2 linked regions of the Chitinophaga caseinilytica genome follow. The protein of the gene in region 1 binds, or shares a complex with, the protein of each later gene. Links are inferred from orthologs where the notes say so. Each region holds a gene or a part of one and is shown in the gene's direction. Other genes may lie near its edges.

Evidence for each region. The genes of interacting proteins can lie anywhere in the genome.
Region 2: the proteins of secY (region 1) and secA are in contact, whole or in part, in a crystal structure (PDB 3DIN), measured with the Thermotoga maritima proteins. The link is inferred for Chitinophaga caseinilytica from one-to-one orthologs. Residues at the interface, in WP_004081795.1 of Thermotoga maritima: Glu108, Gly109, Glu110, Glu111, Ala236, Glu237, Arg238, Arg239, Ile240, Thr241, Ile242, Gln243, Tyr244, Ala245, Arg246, Arg247, Val248, Thr249, Gly250, Arg251, Arg252, Val253, Tyr254, Gly256, Ala257, Ser258, Thr259, Tyr260, Leu261, Pro262; in WP_004082002.1 of Thermotoga maritima: Glu261, Ala262, Arg263, Lys300, Ala301, Arg302, Thr303, Ile304, Ile305, Leu323, Tyr324, Asp325, Pro326, Val329, Ser330, Tyr333, Ile336, Lys340, Phe345, Val349, Glu363, Phe364, Tyr374, Ser375, Gly376, Gly377, Glu393, Ile395, Thr482, Ser483.

The regions. Positions count from the first base shown.
Region 1 is NZ_CP150096.1:6,341,414-6,344,614, reverse strand. What follows is about bases 116-3,030. They hold secY (preprotein translocase subunit SecY), read left to right. Parts: upstream 116-858; coding sequence 859-2,202; downstream 2,203-3,030. Other genes in these bases: map (type I methionyl aminopeptidase), read left to right, coding at 2,307-3,030; rplO (50S ribosomal protein L15), read left to right, coding at 333-779; rpmD (50S ribosomal protein L30), read left to right, coding at 116-235. Outside these bases: more of rpmD, read left to right, coding at 50-115; more of map, read left to right, coding at 3,031-3,113. UniProt on the Escherichia coli protein: The central subunit of the protein translocation channel SecYEG. Consists of two halves formed by TMs 1-5 and 6-10.
Region 2 is NZ_CP150096.1:1,889,444-1,894,470, reverse strand. What follows is about bases 429-4,301. They hold secA (preprotein translocase subunit SecA), read left to right. Parts: upstream 429-753; coding sequence 754-4,101; downstream 4,102-4,301. Other genes in these bases: deoC (deoxyribose-phosphate aldolase), read left to right, coding at 4,191-4,301; WJU22_RS08125 (hypothetical protein), read left to right, coding at 429-690. Outside these bases: WJU22_RS08130 (MFS transporter), read right to left, coding at 1-298; more of WJU22_RS08125, read left to right, coding at 328-428; more of deoC, read left to right, coding at 4,302-4,853; WJU22_RS08110 (SPOR domain-containing protein), read left to right, coding at 4,893-5,027. UniProt on the Escherichia coli protein: Required for protein export, interacts with the SecYEG preprotein conducting channel.

The DNA.
Region 1 (3,201 bases):
GCCAGGCTTCAGTTACCGGAATTTTTCATTGGAAATATATCAAAGTAAAATGGCAAAGATCAAGATCACCCAGGTAAAGAGCGGAATCGACCGTCCTGAACGTCAGAAGCTGACGCTGAAGGCGCTCGGTCTGAAAAAGATGAACAATACCGTTGAGGTGGAAGCTACTCCCCAGATCCTGGGCATGGTTCGCACCGTTCACCACCTGGTGAAAGTGGAACAAGTGAATGCATAATGTAAAATTTTCATTTTTACATTTGGCTTTCTGTTTTTTTGAATTATCATTGTAAAAGCGAGCGGTTGATTTCCGCGCAAGTAAAACAATTACACAAATGAGCTTACATCAACTCCGTCCTGCACAAGGCGCAGTACATAAAGAAAAACGCCTGGGTCGCGGTGAGGCCTCCGGTAAAGGTGGTACCTCTACGAAAGGTAACAAAGGTGCCCAATCCAACACCGGCTACTCCAGCAAACGTGGTCACGAAGGTGGCCAGATGCCGATCCAGCGCCGTCTGCCCAAACGTGGTTTCCATCCGATCAGCCGTGTAGACTACAAAGTCTTCAACATTGGTCAGCTGGACACTATCGTTGAAAAATACGGTATCCAGGAATTCAGCCTCGAGAACCTCTACATGAACGGCCTCATCAGCAAAACCGACCAGGTGAAAGTGCTGGGCCACGGTGAACTGAAGAGCAAAGTAACGCTGAAAGTGAACGCGATCAGCGAGAAAGCCAAAGCAGCCATCGAAGCAGCTGGTGGTTCTGTGGAACTGGTTTAAGAAATTACGATAGAGAAGGCGCCTACGGAGTAGTGCGTCTTTTCGAATTTTACACGCGTTATTAAACTCTTATCTTCCTGTGAAGAAATTTATCGAAACCATAAAGAACATCTGGAGTATCGAGGACCTGCGTAAACGCATCCTCACAACGCTGCTCCTGGTACTGGTATACCGTGTTGGTTCCTATATCACCCTTCCCGGTCTCGATCCCAACGAGCTGGCCAAATTCTCCGAGACTTCCCAGCAAGGTATCCTGGGGCTGTTCAACATGTTTGCCGGTGGGTCTTTCTCCCGCGCATCCATTTTCGCCCTCGGCATCATGCCCTATATCTCGGCGTCTATCGCCATTCAGCTCCTCACGATCGCCGTTCCCTATTTCCAGAAATTACAGAAAGAAGGTGACAGCGGCCGGAAAAAGATCAACCAATACACCCGCCTGCTCACTGTTATCGTGACGGCTTTCCAGGCCAGTGCCTACGTTGCGTACCTCAGAACGCAATCCGGTGCGGCGCTCATCCCCGCATACGGCGGCTTCATGTTCTGGCTTTCCACCACCGTGGTGCTGACCGCCGGAACGCTGTTCGTTATGTGGCTGGGTGAAAAAATCACGGATAAGGGCATTGGTAACGGTACCTCCATCATCATCATGATGGGCATTCTCGCCCGCCTCCCCGAATCCCTCCTGCAGGAATTCTCCCTGAAAACAACAGGCGCCGGCGGCGGTCTCCTCATCTTCCTCGTGGAAATTGCCATGTTCATCGTGATCACCATCGGGCTCATCCTGCTGGTTCAGGGAACACGCAAAATCCCGGTGAATTACGCCAAGCGAATCGTAGGTAATAAACAATACGGTGGCGTTCGCCAGTTCATTCCCCTCAAAGTGAATGCTGCAGGCGTTATGCCCATCATCTTCGCCCAGGCCATCATGTTCATTCCGGCCACGGCGATCGGTTTCGCCACCCAGAGCGAAGGCGCGTCCGGCTTCATCCGTATCTTCAGCGATCACACCAACCCCTGGTACAATGTGATCTATGCCGTACTGGTGATCGTCTTCACGTTCTTCTACACCGCGCTCATTTTCAACCCCACCCAAATGGCGGACGAAATGAAACGCAACAACGGGTTCATCCCCGGTGTGAAACCCGGTAAAGCTACTGCCGACTACATCGGCGCAGTTATGGACCGCATCACCCTCCCGGGCTCGGTGTTCCTGGCGCTCGTAGGCGTACTGCCCGGTATCGCTGCCGCACTCAACGTGAACAGCCAGTTCGCTACCTTCTTCGGTGGTACCTCGCTGCTGATCATGGTCGGTGTAATCCTCGATACCCTGCAGCAGATCGAAAGCCAGCTGCTCATGCGTCACTATGACGGTCTCATGAGCTCCGGCCGCATCAAAGGCAGAACTTCACCCGCCAACGCGTAACCGCAACAGGCTAATATATTGGCAGCCATCCTGAACTAATAAGCAGGATGGCTGTTTTGTTTACGGCAAGGCCGTCTCGGCATTTTTAGTTAATTTTGCATGTTATGATTCATTATAAGACAAAAGAAGAAATTGAGCTGATGCGTGAAAGTGCCCAGCTGGTAAGCGCCACCCTCGCTGAGGTGGCCCGCCGGCTGAAGCCTGGCATGAGCACGCTGGACGTCGACGCCATCGCGGAGCAATTCATCCGCGACCATGGTGCGGTGCCCTCCTTCAAAAATTATAAAGGGTTTCCCAATACCTGCTGCATTTCCGTGAACGAAGCGGTCGTGCATGGCATTCCCAATGCATATGTGATCAAGGAGGGCGACCTCGTTTCGGTAGACGTGGGGGTGTTCAAGAACGGATTCCATGGCGACAGTGCCTATACCTTCGCGATAGGGGAGGTTCCGGCGCACGTACGGAAGCTGATGACCGCTACGAAGGTGGCGCTCAACAAGGGCATCGAAAAGGCCGTTGTGGGCAACCGGGTGGGCGATATTGCCTATGCCATCCAGGATTACCTGGAGAAGGAGCGGGGATATGGCGTGGTACGTGAGCTGGTAGGCCACGGATTGGGACGTAACCTCCATGAAGACCCCCAGGTGCCGAATTATGGCCGCAGGGGCAGCGGTGCCGTGCTGAAGGATGGATTGGTGATCGCGATCGAGCCGATGGTGAATCTGGGTACCCGGGACGTGGAATACCTGGAAGATGGTTGGACGGTTGTGACGAGAGACCGGAAGGTGTCGGTACACTACGAACATACGGTTTCGGTGCAGAAAGGGAAGGCCGACGTGCTGTCCACTTTTGTGGAAATTGAAGCGGCTGAGCAGCAAAACCCGGTGTTGGCGGGGGCGGTGGCGCAATAAAATGCTCCATGCCAATAAGTATTCCTATATACATATCATCTTGTTTAGTAGATAGTTACAGAATTATTCACAACAAGTGGGGGGACTT
Region 2 (5,027 bases), 4.5 Mb from region 1 along the record:
AACCGGAGCTGAAATAAGGTGTGGCGATGGTGAGGACGATGCCGAGCAAATGCAGCACGAATGCCGCGATGAGCAGGCGTTTCATGCCGATGGCATCTACGATGAAACCGCCCAGCACAACGGCGAGCGGGAAACCCCAAAAAGCAGTACCGGCGATGATGGATAATTCCTGGGCGTTCAGATGGAATTGCACGCCCAGCTGTCCGAGGATGCCGGCGCGAATCCCGAAGGATAAGGAAGTGACAAGCAGGGCCAGGCAGCTGGCAACGAAAAGACTCTTAGGCTGTATCTGCTTCATAGACGTGTTGTTTGTAAAAATCTAATACGGTGATTAAAACCTTTAAATTTATAAAAAGTATTTCCACATTTTTTACTTTTTGTGATGAAAAAGCGGAAAATGCCGGACACGAATGTGCTCATTTTTTGTGGGATAGTGTCTATCCAACACTAATTATTTTTTTTAAGGAAGTCGGGGATGGGGAACGGGGCTGTAAAAAGGGCTTCCGGGGGCGGGGGCGTTTCCCGTCCGCAGAAATCCTGCATTTTCTCCTTCCAAACGGCAGAAATACCGCGGCAGGCTTAATTTTTCCGGGATTTGATAGGGTCATCCCCCAAAAATTCCTAATTTTACCAGCCTTGGTCCGCAGGCCTGCTCCTGCCACCTTGTCACAACCTGGCATCCGGGCTTAATATTTGACTATATTTCCCCCGCAACCAGGTTCCTTTATTCTTTTAGACATCGAAAATTTTAACATGCTAGGTTTTTTAACAAAGCTTTTCGGAGGAAACAAGTCTGAGCGAGACATCAGGCTGATCCTTCCCATGGTGAAGCAGATCAACGAGGAGTATGAAAAACTGTCATCCCTGCCTATCGACGAACTGCGTGGCAAAACGCAGGTTTTCCGTTCCCGTATCAAGGATCACCTGGCCGAAATAGACCGGGAGATCGCAGAGAAGAAAACTTCCGCAGAGTCCGAAGAGGACGTGAACACCAAAGATCTCATCTACCGTGAGATCGACAAGCTCCAGAAAGATCGTAACAAGAAAATAGAAGAAGTCCTCAACCAGCTCCTTCCCGAAGCATTTGCAGTCGTGAAGGAATCGGCCCGCAGGCTCAAGGAAAATCCCGTTATCACCGCCACCGCTACCGATATGGACCGCAACCTCGCCGTTCTGCGCGACTATGTGACCATCGAAGGTGACAAAGTGGCCTGGAAGAACACCTGGATCGCGGGCGGTACGGAAGTAACCTGGAACATGGTGCATTACGACGTACAGCTGATCGGCGGTATGGTATTGCACCAGGGTAAAATTTCCGAAATGGCGACGGGTGAAGGTAAAACCCTCGTTTCCACGCTCCCCGCTTACCTCAACGCCCTCACCGGCGAAGGCGTGCACGTGGTAACGGTGAACGATTACCTCGCACGTCGTGACTCCGAATGGAACGGCCCCCTGTTCGAATTCCTCGGCATCACCGTGGATTGCATCGACAAGCACCAGCCCAACTCCTTCGAGCGCCGCAACGCTTACCAGGCAGACATTACCTACGGTACCAACAACGAATTCGGCTTCGATTACCTGCGCGATAACATGGTGCACAGCCCCGAAGAAATGGTGCAGCGCAAGCACCACTTCGCGATGGTGGATGAGGTGGACAGTGTTTTGATCGACGATGCGCGTACCCCGCTCATCATCTCCGGCCCTATCCCCCGTGGCGACGAGCAGGAGTTCCACACCCTGAAGCCCCGCATCCAGCGGCTGGTGGAAGAGCAGCGCAAGATCGTGACCTCCAGCCTCCTCGAAGCCAAGAAGCTCATCGCCGAAGGGAAAGACGACCCGAAAACGGGCGGCCTCGCGCTCATGCGCGCCCATCGCGGCCTCCCCAAGAACAGCGCCCTCATCAAATACCTCAGCGAACCCGGCATGAAAGTGCTCCAGCAGAAAGCGGAGAACTATTACATCGCCGACCAGCAGCGCGAAATGCCCAAGGTAGACGAAGGCCTCCTGTTCCATATCGACGAAAAGAACAACAGCGTAGACCTCACCGATAAAGGTATCGCCCTCATCACCGGCGCCGGCGAAGACCCCGCGTTTTTCGTAATGCCGGACGTTGGCTCCGAAATCGCGGAACTGGAAAAAATGGACCTGACCGCCGAAGATAAAATGGCCCGGAAAGACCAGCTCCTCCAGGACTTCGCCGTGAAATCGGAACGCATCCACTCCGTGCAGCAGCTCCTCAAAGCGTACACCCTCTTCGAAAAAGACGTGGAATACGTGGTGATGGACGGGAAAGTGAAAATCGTGGACGAGCAAACCGGCCGTATCCTCGATGGCCGCCGTTACTCCGATGGCCTGCATCAGGCGATCGAAGCCAAGGAAAACGTGAAAGTGGAAGCCGCCACCCAAACGTTCGCCACCATTACCCTGCAGAACTACTTCCGTATGTACCACAAACTCGGTGGTATGACCGGTACGGCCACTACCGAAGCCGGCGAGTTCTGGGAAATCTACAAGCTGGACGTGGTAACCATCCCCACCAACCTGCCGATCACCCGTAAAGACGCGGAAGACCTCGTATATAAAACCAAGCGCGATAAATACCGCGCCGTGATCGAAGAGATCAAGAAACTGAAAGAAGCGGGCCGCCCCGTACTGGTAGGTACTACCTCGGTAGAGGTGTCTGAGCTCCTCGGTAAAATGCTCACCTTCGAAAAAATCCCCCACAACGTACTGAACGCCAAACAGCACGCCCGTGAAGCCCAGATCGTGGCCGAAGCAGGTATGCCCGGCGCCGTGACCATCGCCACCAACATGGCCGGCCGTGGTACGGACATCAAGCTGGGGCCCGGCGTGAAAGATGCCGGCGGTCTCGCCATCATCGGTACCGAACGCCACGAAAGCCGCCGTGTAGACCGCCAGTTGCGCGGCCGTGCCGGTCGCCAGGGCGACCCCGGTACTTCCCAGTTCTTCGTATCGCTGGAAGACGACCTGATGCGCATGTTCGGCTCCGACCGTATCGCCGCGCTCATGGACCGTATGGGTTACAAGGAAGGCGAAGTGATCCAGCACAGCATGATCACCCGCTCCATCGAACGCGCCCAGAAGAAAGTGGAAGAGAACAACTTCGGCATCCGTAAGCGCCTGCTCGAGTACGACGACGTGATGAACAAGCAGCGTACGGTAATTTATTCCAAACGCAACCACGCCCTGTTCGGCGAGCGCCTCGCCATCGATATCGACAATGCCTTCTACGAAGTAGCGGATAACCTGGTAAACACGCATCGCGCCACCGGCGACTTCGAAGCGTTCAAACTGGAAGTGATCAAGAACTTCGCGATAGATACCGTGATTTCCGAAGACGAATTCCAGAAAGGGAACGTGCAGGAAATCGCTGAAAAGCTCTATGGTGAAGCGGTTGCCAATTACCACCGCCGTACCAACGAGGTGGTGACCGGTACCTACCCCGTCATCAAAAAGATCTTCGAAGAGCAGGGCCAGCATATCGAGAACATTTCGATCCCGTTCACCGACGGCCGCCGCGGCCTCCACGTACTGGCGCCCCTCCGCAAGGTGGTGGACACCCACGGCAAGGAGACCATCTCCGCACTCGAGCGCTCCATCACCCTCAACCTGATCGACGACGCCTGGAAAGAGCACCTCCGCGCCATGGACGACCTGAAACAGTCCGTTCAAAGCGCCGTGTACGAACAGAAAGACCCGCTGCTGATCTATAAATTTGAAGCGTTCGAGCTGTTCAAACAGATGAGCGCCGAAAACTCCAAAGAGATCGTTTCCTTCCTCTGCAAAGCCGGCATCCCCGGTCAGCAGGCCGAAGAAGAAGCGCAGATCACCGAAGGCCATGAAGAAAAAACCGACATGAGCCACATGCGCGCCTCCCACCAGGACCCGGAAGCTTCCAATGGCCACAACGCTCCGCAGCAACAGCAAGGCTCCGCCTCCGCCCGCCGCGAAGATTACGCGCCCGCCATGGACGAGCCCAAACAGGAACCCGTTCGCGTAGGCCCCAAAGTAGGCCGGAACGATCCCTGCCCCTGCGGTAGCGGCAAGAAATTCAAAAACTGTCACGGGAAAGAACAATAAATACCCGCTGCGTAAAATAACCAACGGAGTTACCCGGGACCATCCTGCGTAACTCCGTTTTTTTATTTTTGGAAAACACCCTTCAGAAAATGAACATTAACCGGTACATCGACCATACCGTCCTCAAACCCGTTACTACGCTCGACGACGTAAAACGCCTCAGCATGGAAGCCGTGGAATACGACTTCGCCGCCGTGTGCGTGCCGCCTCCTTTCGTAAGCACGGCCAAAACCTTCCTCGGCGGCACCACCACCGCCATCGCCACCGTCATCGGTTTCCCCTTCGGCTATTCCGCCATAGAGGCCAAAGTAGCCGAATCCGTGCTCGCTATCATCGACGGGGCAGACGAGCTGGACATGGTCGCCAACCTCATCGCGGTGCGCGGGGGCGACTGGGCATTCCTGGAAAAGGAAATCGCTACCATCATGCCCATCATCCGGAACAAACAGCGCAAGATCAAGGTGATCATCGAAAGTGGCATATTATTGGAGGAAGAGATCGTGCGATGCTGCGAGCTATATGGGCGGTACGGGGTCGATTTCGTGAAAACCAGTACCGGCTACGCCGAGAAGGGTGCTTCCGTGGAAGCAGTGGCCCTCATGCGGAAAAACCTCCCCGCCAATATTCAGATCAAGGCTTCGGGAGGGATTCGTACCTTTGCTTTCGCCAAGGAACTGATCGCCGCAGGCGCTACCCGGATCGGGACGAGCGCCGGTGTAGCGATCATGAAAGAAGCGGCCGCCCTGCAATAGGGACCGAAAAACCATTTTGCCATCAAACGAACCAAATATATGATGTTAAGAACAGGCTGCCTGTTGCTATTGCTTTTATCCGCCGCTACCGCCCTGCGCGCGCAGGAATCGGTGCAGCAGGAAGGCAATGTTAAAGTGACCAAAGACAGCCGGATAGACATCCTTATCCGTAAA